DNA from 2 places in the Rhodoferax sp. XS2R6 genome. Region 2 is predicted to be linked to the other one. Evidence: riboswitches for the same ligand, from Rfam matches in the RefSeq annotation. Region 2 holds a riboswitch; the other holds the start of a gene.
What was found. A riboswitch is a leader RNA that binds a small molecule or an ion and turns the genes downstream of it on or off. The one in region 2 is predicted to bind S-adenosylhomocysteine.

Region 1: it holds a riboswitch for S-adenosylhomocysteine, as region 2 does, so the genes downstream of both, AC097A_RS16545 (homocysteine S-methyltransferase family protein) here and ahcY (adenosylhomocysteinase) in region 2, are expected to answer to the same signal.

The regions. Positions count from the first base shown of each region.
Region 1 covers NZ_JBWMAY010000005.1:105,566-115,113, reverse strand. Annotated here, with positions in the region: gene AC097A_RS16560 (ATP-binding protein) at 1-389, shown strand, start outside; gene AC097A_RS16555 (hypothetical protein) at 612-884, shown strand; gene recQ (DNA helicase RecQ) at 938-2,785, opposite strand; S-adenosyl-L-homocysteine riboswitch at 2,938-3,037, shown strand; gene AC097A_RS16545 (homocysteine S-methyltransferase family protein) at 3,062-4,138, shown strand; gene AC097A_RS16540 (Gfo/Idh/MocA family protein) at 4,154-5,152, shown strand; gene metH (methionine synthase) at 5,182-7,947, shown strand; gene AC097A_RS16530 (outer membrane lipoprotein) at 8,109-8,912, shown strand; gene AC097A_RS16525 (GspE/PulE family protein) at 8,966-9,548, shown strand, end outside.
Region 2 covers NZ_JBWMAY010000001.1:1,148,958-1,158,505, reverse strand. Annotated here, with positions in the region: gene AC097A_RS05580 (hypothetical protein) at 1-17, shown strand, start outside; gene AC097A_RS05575 (MFS transporter) at 39-1,232, opposite strand; gene AC097A_RS05570 (HAD-IIB family hydrolase) at 1,229-2,062, opposite strand; gene AC097A_RS05565 (hypothetical protein) at 2,123-2,485, shown strand; gene AC097A_RS05560 (peptide chain release factor 3) at 2,510-4,141, opposite strand; gene AC097A_RS05555 (hypothetical protein) at 4,288-4,566, shown strand; gene AC097A_RS05550 (substrate-binding domain-containing protein) at 4,597-5,637, shown strand; S-adenosyl-L-homocysteine riboswitch at 5,701-5,808, shown strand; gene ahcY (adenosylhomocysteinase) at 5,885-7,408, shown strand; gene AC097A_RS05540 (TlyA family RNA methyltransferase) at 7,421-8,308, shown strand; gene metF (methylenetetrahydrofolate reductase [NAD(P)H]) at 8,349-9,197, shown strand; gene AC097A_RS05530 (23S rRNA (adenine(2030)-N(6))-methyltransferase RlmJ) at 9,319-9,548, opposite strand, start outside.

The sequences.
Region 1 (9,548 bases), on a different contig from region 2:
ACGAGGTGAGCGAGGTCAACGAGATGCTGCAGGGCATGGAGCGTTACCGGGGTGTTTTTATCTGCACCACCAACCTGATGGACCGGCTGGACCCGGCCGCGCTGCGCCGATTCACCTTCAAGATCGAGTTTTTGCCGCTAAGCCCGGCCCAGCGCGAGTCGGTGTTTTTGGCCGAAGCCTGCCCGGGGCAAGACAGCTTGCCGCCGGCTTGGGCCAGCCGTTTGGCGGCGTTGGACCAGTTGTGCCTGGGCGATGTGGCCGCGGTGCGGCGCCAGGCCGACATTCTGGGCACCGTGCTGGGGCCCGAAGAGTTTTTGGAGCAGCTGGAGGCGGAACACCGAATCAAACCCGAGGTGCGCGAGCGCCGGTCCATGGGGTTTGTGCACTAAAACAAGCGCGGGCGGGCCCGCCCAGCCGCGTGCCAGGGTGCAAATGCACGGTTTTGGTAACCCATTTGTAATTATTTGAACCTGCTGTCAACCAATCCCCCCCTTGGTGCGTGAAAGGCTCATGCGGACGCCAAACCGCAGCCCACGTTGGACATACAGGGGCCGCACCGGCGTCTATTTCATCCTCTTAGCGCGGCAACTATGCACCGAGACACGATTCAAGTGCCTGAAAAAGGCACCTACAAGTGGCAGCTGTTTGACTACTGGTCTGGCGAATTCCGCCAAACCCATGCAGACCATTCGGCCTACATCGCCCTGAACTTTGCCGGCGCCCTGGAGGCTTGCCGCACCAAATTCCAGGCACTGATGCAGCACCACCGCGCCAAGGCCGCCGATACAGCCTGCGCCGCCCGCCACATGCGCGCCATCCAGCGCCTGCAAAACACCATGTCGGGCGCTGCCATGGCCTACGAGAGCGGTTTTCACCGCCACTGAGCCCCCGCGCTGGGACGTCGACCCAGGACGTTTTATCCTGGCTGCGGCAGTTTCTACTCCAGCGCCACCACCCGCAGCACATCGCTGGCATAGGCTTCCAGCTTCTTGGCGCCTATGCCGCTGATGCCCTGCAGGTCATCCAGGCTCTGGGGCGCACGTTGCGCAATGGCCGCCAGCGTGGCGTCGTGGAAAATCACATAGGCGGGCAGGTTGTGCTCTTTGGCCACCTCGGCCCGCCAGGCCTTGAGGGCCGAATAACGCAGCAGGCCTTCGCTGTCCAGGTTGATGGGCGCCTTGACCACCGCACCCAGGCGCGGGTTGCGCCGGCTCTTGCGGTCGGCCGGGGCCGAGACCGATTCGCGCAACATCACCGGCACCTCGCCTTTGAGCACCGCACGCGATTCGGCCGTCAGTTGCAGCGTGCTGAACTCCCCCCCTTGTACCGCCACCGCGCCCATGGCAATCAGCTGGCGCAACACGCCGCGCAATTGCAGTTCCGAAAAATCGGCGCCCAATCCAAAAGTGCTGAGGCTGGTGTGGCCGTACTGGGTGACTTTTTCCGTGGTCTTGCCACGTACGATGTCCATCAGGTGGCCGGCGCCAAAACTGACACCATTCATTTGCTGAATGCGGTAGATGGTGGACAGCAGCTTGCGGGCCGCATCCGTGCCGTCCCACACTGCGGGTGGGTTCAGGCAGTTGTCGCAGTTGCCACAGGGCTGGCTGGCTTCGCCAAAGTAACTTAGCAGCCGCACACGGCGGCAGTCGGTGGCCTCGGCCAGGCCCAGCAAAGCATCCAGCTTGCCGCGCATGACCTGTTTGAATTCCTCGCTGGCCGGGCTCTCGTCAATCATGCGGCGCTGGTTCACGACGTCTTGCAGGCCATAGGCCATCCAGGCGTCGGCGGCCTGGCCATCGCGGCCGGCGCGGCCGGTCTCCTGGTAGTAGCCTTCGATGTTCTTAGGCATGTCGCGGTGGGCTACAAAACGCACATCTGGCTTGTCGATGCCCATGCCAAAGGCAATGGTGGCCACCATCACGATGCCTTCTTCGCGCAAAAACCGGTCCTGATGGGTCTGGCGCAGCTTGGCGTCCAGGCCCGCATGGTAGGGCAGGGCCTTGATGCCGGCATCCACCAGGGTCTGCGCCATGTCTTCCACCTTTTTGCGGCTCTGGCAGTAGACGATGCCGGCCTCTCCCTCGTGTTCGCGCTCAATGAACCGCAGCAGCTGGGTGGTGGAGTCTTTCTTCTCGACGATGGTGTAACGAATGTTGGGGCGGTCAAAGCTGCTGACAAAGGCGCGCGCGTCTTCGAGCTGCAGCCGCTCCAGAATGTCGGCGCGTGTCAGGTCGTCGGCGGTGGCGGTGAGCGCAATGCGGGGAATGCCGGGGTAGCGCTCGTGCAGCACCGTGAGGTTGCGGTAGTCGGGTCGAAAGTCATGGCCCCACTGGCTCACGCAATGCGCTTCGTCAATCGCGAACAGGCTGAGCTTGCCGCGCTCGAACAGCGAATCCAGCAGCGCTAAAAAGCGTGCGTTGTTGACCCGCTCGGGCGCGGCGTAGAGCATGGTGATTTCGCCGCGCAGCAGTTGTTGCTCGATCTGGTAGGCCTCGTCGCCACTCAACGTGGAGTTCAGGAAGGCGGCGCTCACGCCCGCCTCGTGCAGCGCACCCACCTGGTCGTGCATCAGCGCAATCAGGGGCGAAATGACCAGCGTGGCGCCCAGCCCGCTCTGTTGTCGCGCAATGGCAGGGATCTGGTAACACAGCGATTTGCCCCCGCCTGTGGGCATGAGCACCAGCGCGTCACCACCGGCAATGACGTGCTCCACGATGGCCGCTTGGGGGCCACGGAACTGCTCGTAGCCGAATACATCGCGGAGGATCTGCAATTGGGGCACGGGAATGCTATAAAAATAAGAGCTGCTTGCGCAATATCTATAAGGGCTAGGGCACTAAAAGACCAATATTTGTGCCGACGGAGGTGCGCTCTATTGTCGTGCAAGCGAGATGGTGCAGCAGCAGCGATGGCGCTTGTCGACTAAAATCACGGCTTCCCAAGGGGCGCTGCAGCTGGCGCCTGTCTTCACCGGTTCATCGTGTGCAGGCAGGCCTCCAGTCAGGCTTGGGGACTCCAACCGCGCTCACTTGTTTAAATCCACACAGTGAGCCGCCGAATGAAGCCCATCACCTACACCCGTGCACAAGCCTTGCCAGGCATTCTGGCGCAGCGCATCGCCATTTTGGACGGCGCCATGGGCACCATGATCCAGCGCTTCAAGCTGGGCGAGGCCCAGTACCGCGGCGAGGGCTACACCGGCCCCGGCAGCCAGGGCGACCGCTTCAAGGCTTTCCACAAAGACGTCAAAGGCAACAACGAGCTGCTGAGCCTGACGCGGCCCGATGTCATCAGCGACATCCACGAACGCTACTTGGCCGCCGGTGCGGACATGATCGAGACCAACACCTTTGGTGCCACCACCGTGGCCCAGGCGGACTACGACATGGCCGATCTGGCCGTTGAGATGAACCTGGTGTCTGCCAAGCTGGCCCGCGCCGCCTGCGACAAATACAGCACGCCCGACAAGCCCCGCTTTGTCTGCGGCGCCCTGGGCCCCACGCCCAAGACGGCCAGCATCAGCCCCGATGTGAACGACCCCGGCGCACGCAATGTGACCTTTGAAGAGCTGCGCGCCGCCTACTACGACCAGACCAAGGCGCTGGTGGAGGGCGGCAGCGACGTGATCCTGGTGGAAACCATTTTTGATACGCTGAACGCCAAGGCTGCGCTGTTTGCCGTGGATGAGTACTTCGAGGCCAGCGGTGAGCGCCTGCCCATCATCATCAGCGGCACGGTGACCGACGCTTCGGGCCGCATTTTGAGCGGCCAGACCGTGACGGCCTTCTGGCACAGTGTGCGCCATGCGCAGCCCCTGGCCATTGGCCTGAACTGCGCGCTGGGTGCGGCACTGATGCGTCCCTATATCCAGGAGCTGAACAAGGTGGCGCCCGACACCTTCATCAGCTGTTACCCCAACGCCGGCCTGCCCAACCCCATGAGCGACACCGGCTTTGACGAAACGCCCGACGTGACCAGCCGCCTGGTGCGCGAGTTCGCCGAAGAGGGCCTGGTCAACATCGTGGGCGGCTGCTGCGGCACCACACCCGACCACATTGGCGCCATCGCCCATGCGGTGAACCCGGTGGCTGCGCGCAACGTGCAGCGCAATTTCTTCTACAAAGAAGCCGCCTGAAGCGAGAACACAGCCATGAAAAAAGTCACCTGGGGCGTGCTGAGCACCGCCAAGATTGGTATGGAAAAGGTCACCCCTGCGCTTATGCGCAGCCAGTGGTGTGATGTGCAGGCGATTGCGTCTCGCTCGCTGGAGAGTGCGCAGGCTGCGGCAGGCAAGCTGGGCATTCCCAAGGCCTATGGTTCGTATGAAGAATTGTTGGCTGACCCCGCCATTGAGGCGATCTACAACCCCTTGCCCAACGACCTGCATGTGCCCATGACGCTGGCTGCTGCGCGCGCGGGCAAACATGTGTTGTGCGAGAAGCCGATTGCGCTCAACGCGAATGAGGCCGCGCAGCTGCGCGAGGTGGCAGGCAAAGTGCACATCATGGAAGCCTTCATGGTGCGCTTTCACCCGCAGTGGCTGCGCACGCGTGAGCTGGTGCAAAGTGGCGCCTTGGGGGATTTGCGTACCGTGCAGGTGTGGTTCTCCTACTTCAACCGCAATGCGGCCAACATCCGCAACGATGCGAGCAAAGGCGGCGGCGCCTTGATGGACATCGGCTGTTACCCCATCGTCGCAGGGCGCTTTTTGTTTGGGGCCGAGCCGCTGCGTGTGATGGCATTGGCCGATATGGACCCCGACTTTGGCGTAGACCGTGGGTTCAGTGCCCTGCTGGATTTTGGCAATGGTCGCCGGCTGGACTTCACAGTTTCCATGCAGAGCACGCCCTACCAGCGCGTGCAGGCCATTGGCACCGAGAAGCGCGTGGAAATCGAAATTCCGTTCAACGCGCCCCAGGGCCAGGAAACCCGTATTTTTGTGGACGACGGCAAGGTGCCAGGTGGTGGTTCGGCCGTTACCGAAACCTTTGCCGCCTGCGACCAGTACAGCCTGGAGGGTGATGCTTTCTCGCTGGCCATCCGCGGCACGCACCCCCTGCAGTACGGCGTGGAAGACGCCATCCAGAACATGCGCATCATCGACGCGCTGTTTGCCTCGCAGGCCAGCGGCCGCTGGGAATCGGTCTAGGCCGCCATACACACCATTAGAGGTCTTTTATGCCCCAAGCACCCGCGAATACTGCGCAAGCAGCTATTAAAAACGTAGCGCCCATGATGTTGTCCGGCCTGGAGCCGGTGTTGATCGACAGCAGCAGCCTGTTCGTCAACGTGGGTGAGCGCACCAACGTCACCGGTTCCAAAGCCTTTGCCCGCATGATCTTGAACGGTCAGTTTGAAGAAGCCTTGGCCGTAGCACGCCAGCAGGTGGAAAACGGCGCGCAGATCATCGACATCAACATGGACGAGGCCATGCTGGACAGCCAGGCCGCCATGGTGCGCTTTCTGAACCTGATCGCGTCTGAGCCCGATATTTCGCGCGTGCCCATCATGATCGACAGCTCCAAGTGGAGCGTGATCGAGGCTGGCCTGCGCTGCGTGCAAGGCAAGGCGGTGGTGAACTCCATCAGCATGAAGGAGGGCGTGGACGCCTTCAAGCACCAGGCCAAGCTGCTGCGCCGGTACGGCGCGGCCGCCGTGGTCATGGCATTTGACGAAAAAGGTCAGGCTGACACCTACGAGCGCAAGGTGGAGATTTGCGAACGCGCCTACCGCATCCTGGTGGATGAGGTGGACTTTCCTGCGGAGGACATCATCTTCGACCCCAACATCTTCGCCATCGCCACCGGCATTGAAGAGCACAACAACTATGCGGTGGACTTTATCAACGCCACGCGCTGGATCAAGGACAACCTGCCGGGTGCCAAGGTGAGCGGTGGTGTGAGCAACGTGTCGTTCAGCTTCCGCGGCAACGACCCGGTGCGTGAGGCCATCCACACCGTGTTCCTGTACCACGCCATCCAGGCGGGCATGGACATGGGCATCGTGAACGCCGGCATGGTGGGTGTGTACGACGACCTGGAGCCCGTGCTGCGCGAGCGCGTGGAAGACGTGGTGCTGAACCGCCGCCCCGACGCCGGCGAGCGCCTGGTGGAGATTGCCGAAACCGCCAAAAGCGGTGCCAAGGACGAAAGCAAGAAGCTGGAGTGGCGCGGCACGCCCGAGGCGCCCGCGTCGGTAGGCGCGCGTCTCAGCCATGCGCTGGTGCATGGCATCACCGATTTCATCACCCAGGACACCGAAGAGGCCTACCAAGACGTGCTGGCCAAGGGTGGCCGCCCGCTGCATGTGATCGAAGGCCCGCTGATGGACGGCATGAATGTGGTGGGCGACTTGTTCGGCCAGGGCAAGATGTTCCTGCCCCAGGTGGTGAAAAGCGCACGCGTGATGAAAAGCGCCGTGGCGCATCTGCTGCCCTACATCGAGGCCGAGAAGCTGGCCATGGTGGAGGCCGGTGGCGAAGCCAAGGCCAAGGGCAAGATCGTGATTGCCACGGTCAAAGGCGACGTGCACGACATCGGCAAGAACATCGTCACCGTGGTTCTGCAGTGCAACAACTTTGACGTGGTCAATATGGGCGTGATGGTGCCCTGCCACGAGATTCTGGCGCGCGCCAAGATCGAAGGCGCGGACATCATCGGCCTGTCGGGTCTGATCACACCCAGCCTGGAAGAGATGCAGTATGTGGCGGGTGAGATGCAGAAGGACGACTACTTCCGCATCAAAAAGATTCCGCTGCTCATCGGCGGCGCTACCTGCAGCCGCGTGCACACCGCGGTGAAGATCTCGCCGCATTACGAAGGCCCTGTGGTCTACGTGCCCGATGCCTCACGCAGCGTGAGCGTGGCGCAGAGCCTGCTGAGCGAGCAGGCGGCCAAGTACATCGACGAACTCAACACCGACTACGACAAGGTGCGCCACCAGCACGCCAACAAGAAGCAGACACCGATGTGGCCCCTGGCCAAGGCACGCGCCAACAAGACGCCGATCGACTGGGCCGCCCACCAACCCACGGTGCCGAAGTTCATTGGTCGCCGTGTTTTCAAGAACTTTGACCTGGGCGAGCTGGCCAAATACATCGACTGGGGCCCGTTCTTCCAGACCTGGGACTTGGCAGGACCGTTCCCCGCCATCCTGAAGGACGAGGTGGTGGGCACCGAGGCCGTGCGCGTCTACGCCGATGGCCAGCGCATGCTCAAGCGCCTGATCGAGGGCCGTTGGCTGACCGCCAACGCGGTGGTGGCGCTGTACCCGGCCAACACGGTGAACGACGATGACATCGAGTTCTATACCGACGAGAGCCGCAGCGAGGTCGCCATGACCTGGTACGGCCTGCGCCAGCAGACCGAGAAGCAGGAGATCGACGGCGTGATGCGCCCCAGCCGCTGTCTGGCCGACTTTGTGGCACCCAAGGGGGTGAAGGCCGACTACGCGGGTCTGTTCGCAGTGACCGCAGGCATTGGCGTGGACAAGAAGGAAAAGTACTTCCTGGACGACCTGGACGACTACTCCGCCATCATGCTCAAGTCGATTGCCGACCGCCTGGCCGAAGCCTTTGCCGAGGCCCTGCACCACCGCGTGCGCACCGACCTGTGGGGCTACGCGGCCGACGAGGCGCTGAGCAACGAGGCCCTGATTGCCGAGCAGTACAAGGGCATCCGCCCCGCGCCTGGCTACCCGGCCTGCCCCGACCACAGTGTCAAAAAAGACATGTTTGACCTGCTGCAGTGCGCAGAAATTGGCATGGCGGTGACTGAAAGCTTGGCGATGACGCCGGCGGCCAGCGTGAGCGGCTTCTACATCGGGCACCCGGACGCGACCTACTTCAACGTTGGCAAGATCAGCGACGACCAGGTGCAGGACCTGGCCCAGCGCCGCAACCTGAACCAGGCCGAGCTGGAGCGCCTGCTGGCGCCTAATTTGTAAACCGTCGCCGGGCCTGGGGTCCGGCTGGGCGCTGCTTTACCCAGCGTTACAAATCAGACACCTTGGCGAGCCCTGCGCTGTGTACCTTTGGCCTGCCCTGGTCGTTGTAAGGCGACCAAGGTGTGAAAGGGCGATTCCGTCCCTTGCCAAAGGAGTGATCTATGAGCAGTGCCATGTCTATGCCCGGTACCGTGCCGGCCGCCGTTTCGTCTACCAACCGTTTCTTGTGGGCCTCGGTCGGCGCCTTGGGCGTCACCACGCTGGCCCTGGGGGCCGCACTGGTGCAGGTTAACCACCGCAGTGCGGACGAGGTGGCGCCCGCCACACCGCTGACCCCCGCCGCCACGGTGGCTGCGGTTTTGCCTGTGCCCGAGTTGCCCGTGGTGCAAGCGGCACCAGCCAAACCGATTACTCCAGCACCAGAAAAGGTGCAAAAAGTAGCCAAACCCCCCGTGAAATATGCGCAAGCAGCTCCTAAAACAGTAGCAAAAACAACGACTGCTGTGGAACCGGCAGTGGTAGACAGCCTGCCTGGCCGCGACCAGTCCTGGGAGCCCGTGGCTGCGGCGCCCCTGCCCGCCCCCAAAGTGGTGTGCGCCAGCTGTGGCACCGTAGAAACCGTGACGCCGGTCCAGCGCGAGGCTGCCCCCAGTGGTGCGGGCGCCGCCGTGGGCGCCGTGCTGGGTGGGTTGTTGGGCAACCAAGTGGGTGGCGGGGATGGCAAGACTCTGGCCACCATTGCCGGCATTTTTGGCGGTGGTATCGCCGGGAACGCGGTGGAGAAGAACATGAAGAAAGAAACCGTCTACCAGGTGGGCGTGCGCATGGAAGACGGCTCCTTGCGCCGCCTAGAGCAGAGCAGCCCGGTGGCCGTGGGCGCCCGGGTGACGGTGGAGGGCAACACCCTGAATCCGGCTGCAGCGCCTGCACCAACACCCTTGCCAGGCGCGCGTAACGCCACCTGACGTGCCTTGCATGCTATTATTTTTGCAAACCGCAAAAGGAATAGCGCATGAACATGGCAACGGCAGCGCCCGGTGCGCCCGACGGGACTCGCCCGTCCCCGCCTCCGCCACCGGGCCGCCCTGAGAAACTGCGGCTGGGTGACGTGCTGGTCCAGCAGCGCCTGATTTCCCAAGAGCAACTGCAGCAAACCCTGGAGTTGCAGCGCACCACCGGCAAAAAGGTGGGGCGCCTGCTGATCGAGACCGGTGTCATCACCGAAGAGCTGCTGGCCAATGGCCTAGCACGCCAGCTGCGCATCCCCTTCGTCAACCTCAAGACCTTTCCGTTTCGTGCGGAAGTTACCAAACTGTTGCCCGAAAGCGCAGCACGGCGTTTTCGCGCACTGGTGCTGGAAGACAAGGGCGATAGCCTCTTGGTGGCGCTGGGCGACCCGCTGGACCTGTTTGCCTACGACGAGCTGACCCGCCTGCTCAAGCGCAACATTGGCATCGCTGCGGTGCCCGAGAGTCAGTTGGCGCTGGCGTTTGACCGCCTGTACCGCCGCACTGAAGAGATCAGCGGACTGGCCCGCGCCCTGGAAAAAGACCTGGGCGACGCGGTGGACTTTGGCGAGCTGACCGCCACGGTAGGCATTG
Region 2 (9,548 bases):
AAAAGTCCAGCAAATAGTGCCCGGTGGCGCGTCGGTCGTTAAAACGTGCCGCTGCGCCGGGTGCGCAAAAGGGCTACCAAACCGATAGCTGCTACCGCAATCAACACCAACGGAAATCCCGTACTGGGCGACCAGTCGATGAGCGCGCCGGACAAGGCCGACGCCACCAACCCGCCCAGCGTGTAGTTCAGCACCAGCACCGCGGTGCTGTTCACCAGTGTGATGCCTTGCTCGCGTGCGCCAATGTCCGTCATGCTGAGCGTATAGAGGCTGCTGCCCGCCGCGCCTAATACAAAAACGATGGGCCACGCCAGCCACTGCAGCTGTGCCACCAGCGGCAGCCCGCAGGCAGCCAGCAGTGCGATGGCCACACACATCACCATGAGCGTGCGTCGCCCGCGAACCTTGTCGGTGAAACGATCGGCCACCATACCCACCGGAATGGCAATCAGCGTGCTGCCCAGGCCACTGACCGAGATCAACAGCGCTGCGGCCGCCGCGCCCAAGCCGATAGCCAGGCCATACAGCGGCAGGATGGAGGCCAGACCCAGCTCAAAAAAGCCACCAATAAATCCAGCCAACATGATGATGGGATGGCTGCGTACCGCCTGCCACAGGCCTGCCAGTCCGACGCGCGCGTGGGCCGATTCGGCATGGGGCGGCACCACGGGAATCAGCGCGGTCCACGCCAGACCGATGCAGAGCAGGGCAATGACCAGCCCCAGCGCCGCGTGGCCGCCGGACCCCACCCAGGCCAGCAAGGTGGGCCCGATGATGAAGGTGGCACCCACCATGGTGGCGTAGATGCCGATGTAACGGCCCAGCCGGTCGGAAGGGGAGAACTCGGCAATAAACGCTTCGGCCAGCACCCAGCGCAGCCCACCGGACACACCTGCCAGCAGCTCCAACGCAAACCACAGCCACAGCGCGTCGGTGGTCAAAAAGCCAATGGCCGCCAGCAGCGGCGCGGCCGACGCAAACCACATGGTGGTACGCTGGCCCCAGCGTTTGGTGAGCGCAGAGGCAAATGGGGTGACGATAAAAATGCCCAGCCAGGTGGTGGCCGCAAACAGGCCCGCCACGGTGGTGGACACCTCGCGCTCTTTCAGTAGCACCAGCATCAGCGGCGAGAGCATGAACACGCCCGACAGTTGGAACAACGTGGAGCCAAACACGCTGAGCAGGCCTTTGGTGGAGCCTGTCGACGCGCGACGAACCTGCGCCTGAGTCATAGGCCGCGCCCCTGCAAAATCGCCCGCGCCACTTCGGCAAAACCAGCGCCGCGCTCGGCCGCGGCCACATAACGCGGCAGGTGGGCCAACTGCGGCACAAAACGCGCGATGTTGGCCACGCCCACGCTGTGGGTGAAGTGTTCAAACATGGCCTGGTCGTTGCCCGAGTCGCCTACAAACACCCAGCGGTCCAGTTCAGCGGACAAGTCACGCCCCAGCAGTTCGCGTGTTATCCAGCAGGCGCCCTGCCACTTGTTGAAGTTGCCAAAACAGCCGTGGATGTGGATGCTGCTTACCGTGGTCTGCATGCCCGCGCGTTGCAGCACGGCCAGCACCTGCTGCACCGTGTCGGGCGACAGACGGGCGAATTCGGCGTAGTCAAACGCCAGGTCGGTTTCGCGCCCGGCGCTGTCGCGGCTCAGTTGCACGCCAGGCACTTCGGCCATCACCTGCGCGGCAATGGCCTGCATGTGGGCCTGGTTGGCGGTGCGCGTGACTGCATCCTGTTGATATAGTTTTGATAGCGGCTCGCGCAGATTCGACGGGGGGTGCAGGTCTTTTTGATGCACAAACGCCACCGCCCCATTTTCCGCCACCATGGCATCCACGGGCCAAGCGGGGCCCTGGGTGCCGGCCATAAAGGGTTCGCACCAGCCGATGGGCCGCCCGGTGATAGGAATCACGATCAATCCCGCAGCCTTGAGGTCGGCCAGCGCCTGCAGTGCGTCCGCAGTGATGGCGCCGTCGGTGGTCAGCGTGTCGTCAATGTCAGTGAATACTCCCACCAGGTTGCGGCGGGTATCTTCGGGCCAGTGGGTCAGGGCTTGCATGTGGCGGTTCGGTATGCTGCGGCTTTTGCGCGCAAAGGCGCCATTGTCCGGGAGTTGGTCATGCAGCGTTGGGTCATCATGGGGTTGTCATTGTGGCTGCTGGCCGGGGGCGCTGCCGCGCAGACGCGCGGCGACCAAGCCTTTACCTGCCAGCGTGCCGCCAGCAAGATTGATGGGCTCATCGAAGACTGGCATGCCATGGTGCTGGAGTACAAGGCCGAGGCCAAGAACCCCTCGGTGCTGCAGATGTGGGCCGAGCACCGCAAGGGCCGGCTCAAAACCAACTTCCAGAAGCATTGCAACCGCCAGTGGGCCTCCCACCAGGCCATCTTTGTCTGCTTCAGCGGCTCGGTCACCGAGCTCGGCCTGGCGCTGTGCCACCAGGCCGACACCAACCCCAACGGTTGGCAGTACACCCCCTAGCCGGCGCGGGCGCTGGCCAGTGGCTTAGCCCGCGCTTTGCAGCGCCAGGCCCGCGTGTTCGCGTAGCGGGTGGAAGTGGATCTTGGGAAAGCGCTCCTGCGCCAGGCGCACGTCGTAGGGGCTGGTGCACAGGTAGGCCAGGGTGTCGGCTGCGTCCTTGGCCATGCGCTGGGGGTAGGCATAGACAAACTCGCGCAGCTCGGCCGGCGTGTCAGCCGTGATCCAGCGTGCGCCGGTGTACTGGCTGCCTTCCAGGCGAATGTCGGCGTCGTACTCGGCCTTGAGGCGGTGCTGCACCACTTCAAACTGCAGTTGACCCACAGCGCCCAACAGCATGTTGCCGCCCATCTCGGGGCGGAACACCTGGATGGCACCTTCCTCACCTAACTGGGCCAGGCCCTGTTGTAGTTGTTTGGTGCGCAGCGGGTTTTTCAGCACCACGGTCATGAACATTTCGGGCGCAAAGAAGGGCAGGCCGGTGTACATCAGGTTCACGCTGCCGTCGGTAATCGTGTCGCCCAGCTGCACGCCGCCGTGGGTGGTAAAGCCCACGATGTCACCCGCGTAGGCCTCTTCCACCGCCTCACGGCGCTGACTCATGAAGGTCACCACTGAGGTGGGGCGCAGTTCCTTGGCGGTGCGCATCACCTTGAGCTTCATGCCGGGCGTGTATTTGCCGCTGGCCATGCGCACAAAGGCGATGCGGTCGCGGTGGTTGGCGTCCATATTGGCCTGCACCTTGAACACCACGCCGCTAAAGGCTTCGTCTTCAGGTTGCACCTCTTTCACCACGGGCTGGCGGTTCACCAGTGTGGTGCTGGTGCGGCTCTGCGGGCTGGGTGCCAGGTCCACCAGGGCGTCCAGCACTTCCATCACGCCAAAGTTGTTCACGCCGGAGCCAAAGAACACGGGGGTTTGTTTGCCAGCCAAGAAGGCCTCCAGGTCCCAGGCTGGGGAGGCGCCGGTGGCCAGCTCCATGCTTTCCATGGCCGTGGTCCACTCGTGGCCAAAACGTTGGGCCAGCGAATCGGCGTCGTTCAGGGGCACGGCGTCAAAGTCTTGCGGGCGGCGCTCGCTGCCCGACTCAAACACCGTCATGGCCTGGGTGCGCAAATTGATGATGCCGCCAAACAGCTTGCCCTGGCCCACGGGCCAGGTCATGGGCACGCAAGGCATGCCCAGTTCACGTTCAATCTCGTCCAGGATGTCCAGCGGCTCGCGCACTTCGCGGTCCATTTTGTTCACAAAGGTGATGATGGGCGTATCGCGTTGGCGGCACACCTCGATCAGCCGGCGGGTCTGCGCTTCCACGCCGTTGGCCGCGTCAATCACCATCAGCGCCGAGTCCACGGCGGTCAGCACGCGGTAGGTATCTTCCGAGAAGTCTTTGTGGCCGGGCGTGTCCAGCAGGTTCACCACATGGTCGCGGTAGGCCATTTGCATGACGGACGAGGCGACCGAAATGCCGCGTTGCTTTTCAATCTCCATCCAGTCGGACGTGGCGTGGCGGCTGGCCTTGCGCGCCTTCACCGAACCGGCGATCTGGATCGCACCCGAGAACAGCAGCAGCTTTTCGGTCAGCGTGGTTTTACCGGCGTCCGGGTGGGAAATGATGGCGAACGTGCGGCGACGGCGCGTCTCGGCGAGAAAAGTCATGAAGGGGGAGGGCTGCAAGCAGCGGCTGGGGCAAAGGGGTGGATTTTAGGGCCGATGCGCCAAGGTGGGGATCTGGCAAGATCCGCAGGCACCGCCCGTGGCCCTGGGAAGCCTGAGGGGGTGTTCACCAACCGAGGAGACGGGACATGCGCAGATCACTGGGGTGCACGCTGCTGCAATCGCTGCTGTGGGGGCTTGCCGCCCTTGGCGCCGCGGGCGGCCTTGCCGTGGCCTGGCTGGCCTGCATGCGGGCACAGCTCCCGTACAGCGAAACGGGCAGCTATCTGGACGGCGATGTGGTGTTGCATGAACAGGCCGTTGCCGGGTACGCCCTGGTGGCGCTGGGCCTCCTGGGCGCATCCTGCGGGGCCGCGTGGTTGGCACACCGCTTGCGCCGCAAACGTGCTGCAGGGCGCTGCTTTTGAACGGGCCACGTAGGCATCTACACTCCCGCCATGCAAAAAAGCGGTGGCACAACGAATATCAAGCAACTGGCGCAGGCCTTGGGCCTGTCCACTTCCACGGTCAGCCGCGCCTTGAATGGCTACACCGATGTGAACGAGCAGACCCGTCAGCGCGTGCAGGACATGGCCACCGCGCTGGGCTATCGGCCCGATGCCGGTGCACGCCGCCTGGTGCGTGGCAACACCGATGCGGTAGGCATTGTGTATTCCGCTGCGGTGGAGAACCTGGGCAACCCGCAGTTTCTGGACATGGCTGATGGCCTGGGCGAACGCCTGGAGCGCGATCACCTGGATCTGCTGCTGGCTGTCGCCAAGAACGAAACCGAGCTGGAAATCTACGAGCGCCTGTTCCGTGGTGGGCGGGTGGACGCGGTCATCGTGCCCAACACACGTGTGCAGGACCCGCGCATCGACTACCTGCGGGACAAGGGCTACCCCTTTGTTGGCTACGGCCGCACCGCCGAGTGTGCAGACTACTCCTGGCTGGACTTTGACAACGACATGGGCAGCCGCCTGGCGGTGGAGCATTTGCTGGCGCTGGGTCACACGCGTATTGCCTATGTGCATGCGCCGCTGGCGCTGAACTTTGCCTTCCAGCGCCACCGGGGTTTTATGACTGCGCTGGGCGCGGCGGGTGTGGCTTGCCCAGCGGATTACTGTATTGGTGGGGTGAATGACCGGCGCAGCGGCCTGCAAGCCGTGGCCAAGGTGCTGGCCCTCTCGCCGCGGCCGACCGCGGTGCTCGTGGACAACAACCTGGGGGGCGTGGGCCTGATCCGGGGGCTCATCGACGCCGGCATGCGCGTGGGGCAAGACATTTCGGTGGTGGTGCATGGCGACATCCCGCAGGACACCCTGCTCACCGGGCTGGACGTGACCACCGTGACCCAGCCCACCCCGCAGACCACGGGTATGGCCCTAGCCGAGATGGTGATGCAGGTGCTGCGCGCGCCGCAAGATGGGCCCTACCAGCGGCTGCGCTTGCCCGCCTTGCAGCTGGGCAGCAGCACGGGTTCTGTGCCCATTGCCTGAAAATTTCTTGGCGCTTTGTCCCAGCGGGGTACTGCGGCAATCCGCAAAGCGCTAAAATCGCCCACTTCCGAGGAGCGTTGCAGCTTGCCCGGTGCCCGTCGCGGCACAGCAAGTGAGGCTCGGAAAACACGGTGCGCCCTGCACTGTGCCCCCCAACGGCGCTCACCCACTGGTTTGTGTGCGGTGAGTTTGGCTTCTCAAATCCCCGCCCGCCAGTGCTTATTCACATGAACTTTTGGAGTGAACCATGAGCGCTGCTAAATCCGTCAAGGCTGCCAAGCCCGTTGCCAAACCTGCTGTCACCAAGGCTGTGACCAAATCGGCGGCACCTGCCGCTGCGGCGAAGGCCGAAGACTTCAAGATCGCCGATATCAGCCTGGCTGCCTGGGGCCGCAAAGAGCTGACCATCGCCGAGACCGAAATGCCCGGCCTAATGGCCATCCGCGAAGAATTCGCCAAGGCCCAGCCCCTGAAGGGCGCGCGTATCACCGGCTCGCTGCACATGACCATCCAGACCGGTGTGCTGATTGAAACGCTGAAGTCCCTGGGCGCCGATGTGCGTTGGGCTTCGTGCAACATCTTCTCCACACAAGACCACGCCGCCGCCGCGATTGCCGCCACCGGCACGCCGGTGTTTGCCGTCAAGGGTGAGACGCTGGAAGACTACTGGGATTACACCCACCGCATTTTTGAATTCAACGGCAAGAAGGGCACCGCGGCTGAAGGCCCCAACATGATCCTAGACGACGGTGGTGATGCCACCTTGCTGATGCACCTGGGCGCCCGCGCCGAGAAGGACATCAAGGTGCTGGCCAAACCCGGCAGCCACGAAGAAATTTGCCTGTTCAACAGCATCAAGGCCAAGCTGAAAGTGGACCCCACCTGGTACAGCCGCCGCCTGAAGAACATCATGGGCGTGACCGAAGAAACCACCACCGGCGTGATGCGCCTGGAAGAAATGTCCGCCAAGGGTACGCTGGCCCTGCGCGCCATCAACGTGAACGACTCGGTGACCAAGAGCAAGTTCGACAACCTGTACGGCTGCCGCGAATCCCTGGTGGACGGCATCAAGCGCGCTACCGACGTGATGATCGCCGGCAAGGTGGCTGTGGTGGCGGGTTACGGCGACGTGGGCAAGGGCTCCGCCCAGGCCCTGCGCGCGCTGTCTGCCCAAGTGTGGGTGACCGAGATCGACCCCATCAACGCCCTGCAGGCCGCGATGGAAGGTTACAAGGTCGTGACCATGGAATACGCCGCCGACAAGGCCGATATTTTCGTGACCACCACCGGCAACAAAAACGTCATCAACTACAAGCACATGGAGGCCATGAAGGACCAGGCCATCGTGTCCAACATCGGTCACTTTGACAATGAAATCGACGTCGCTTCGCTGGAAAAGCTGAAGTGGGAAGAGATCAAGCCCCAAGTGGACCACGTGATCTTCCCCGCCAAGGGCAAGAAGCCCGCCAAGCGCATCATCCTGCTGGCCAAGGGCCGTCTGGTGAACCTGGGTTGCGGCACCGGCCACCCCAGCTTCGTGATGTCGTCCAGCTTTGCGAACCAGACGATCGCCCAGATCGAACTGTTCACCAAGCCCAAGGAATACAAGGTTGGCAAGGTCTACGTGCTGCCCAAGCACCTGGACGAAAAAGTGGCCCGTTTGCACCTGAAGAAGGTGGGCGCCATGCTGACCGAGCTGACCGACGAGCAAGCTTCGTACATCGGCGTCTCCAAAGCCGGCCCGTACAAAAAAGACACTTACCGCTACTAAGCCAAGGATTCCATGCGTATAGACCAACTGCTGGTACAGCGCGGGCTGGCCAGCACCCGCTCGCAGGCCCAACGCCTGATCGCCGATGGCGTGCAATGGCAAAAGATGGAAGTGGGCGGGCAGGTCTGGAAACGCGTGGTCAAAAATGGCGACGACGTGCCCGAGGACGCTGCCATCGAGCTGCTGGACGACTCCGAGGCACGTTATGTGTCGCGGGGTGGCCTGAAGCTGGAGGCAGCCCTCAAACACGTGGGCCTGTCAGTGGAGGGCCTGCGTTGCCTGGACGTGGGGCAGAGCACCGGTGGTTTCACCGACTGCCTGCTGCAAGCCGGCGCCGCTGCAGTGGTGGGGGTGGATGTGGGCAGTGCCCAGTTGCACCCCAGCCTGCGCGAGGATGCGCGTGTTCTGTGCGTGGAGAGTGTCAATGCCCGCACCCTGTCTGCTGCAGATTTGATAGCTGCTTACGCAGACAGTACGGGGGCTGAAGGCCAATTTGATGTAGAAGAAGACGGCCCAACCTTCGAAGGGTTTGACGGCTCCGACGACAGCCGCGAGGAGGCCGAGCTGGCCACCTTGCCGCCAGAATTCGCGCCACCGTTTGACCTGCTGGTGGCCGACCTGTCCTTCATCTCGCAAACCTTGGTACTGCCCGCGGCCGTGCCTTTGTTGCGCGAGGGTGGCACCCTGCTGACCCTGGTGAAGCCGCAGTTTGAACTGCAGCCTGGCCAGGTGGGCAAGGGTGGCATTGTCAAAGACCCGGCCATGTACGCCATCGTCGAGCAGCGCCTGCGCGAGGCCTGTGCCGAACTGGACCTGACGGTCACCGCGTGGTTCGACTCGCCCATTGAGGGTGGCGATGGCAACCGCGAATTTTTCATTTGCGCCCGCAAGGCGGGCTGAACACATCCCCGCCCGCGGGGCGGGTGAGACGGAGATGCTGATGTTGACCAACGACCGAATTCCCCTGAGCCTGGAATTCTTCCCTCCGAAAACGCCCGAAGGCGCGGAAAAGCTGCGTGGTGTGCGCCAGCAGCTCTACACGCTCCAACCCGAGTTCTGCTCGGTCACCTTTGGTGCGGGTGGATCTACGCAAGAGGGCACCTTCAACGCGGTGCGTGAGATCCTGGCCGAAGGCGTGAGCGCGGCCTCGCACTTCTCGTGCATTGGCGCCACCAAAGACACCGTGCGTGCCCAACTGGCCACACTCAAGGCCATGGGCGTGAAGCGCCTAGTGGCCCTGCGTGGTGACCTGCCCAGCGGTTATGGCGCGGGCGGCGAGTTCCACTACGCCAGTGACCTCGTAGCCTTTATCCGGGGCGAGACCGGTGACGACTTCCACATTGAAGTGGCGGCCTACCCCGAAGTGCATCCGCAGGCCAAGTCGCCGGCCCATGACCTGCAGGCCTTTGCCGCCAAGGTCAAAGCTGGCGCCAACTCGGCGATCACCCAGTATTTCTACAACTCTGACGCCTACTTCCGCTTTGTGGAAGAGGTGGATGCGCTGGGGCTGGAGGTGCCGGTGGTGCCCGGCATCATGCCGATCACCAGCTCCACGCAGCTGATGCGCTTCTCGGACGCCTCCGGTGCCGAGATCCCGCGCTGGATTCGCCTGCGCCTGCAAAGTTATGGCGACGATGTGGCGTCCATCAAGGCCTTTGGGCTGGAAGTGGTCACCGACTTGTGTGAACAACTGCGTGCCGGTGGGGCGCCTGCGTTGCACTTTTACACGATGAACCAGAGCGCGGCCACCTTGGCGCTGTGCGCAAACCTAGGGCTGTCAGCCAGCTGAGATTTGCGTACGCCGCTGGGGCGTATTGCCGGGCGGCTCATACTGCCGGGCGCGCAGAAATCGCCGCCCGACAACACACCCCATCGGCTCAAGTCGTGTGTCGGAGTTTGCTTTAATTGCCCTAACCCGCAGAATCCAGCGTAAAGGCTGCGTTGCTGTCTTGTCCCAGTAGTTCCACCATCTGGGGCAAGGCATCCTTGAGTTGGGCCTTCAGTGTGTGGGGCGGGTTGATCAGGAACATGCCACTGGCTGGCAGACCAGGGCGTACCACTTCACCCTGCGCGTCCTGGGTCAGCTTGCTGGACTTGACCGTCAGCGTGGCATGCAGCCAGGACTTGCCGGCCTTGTTGG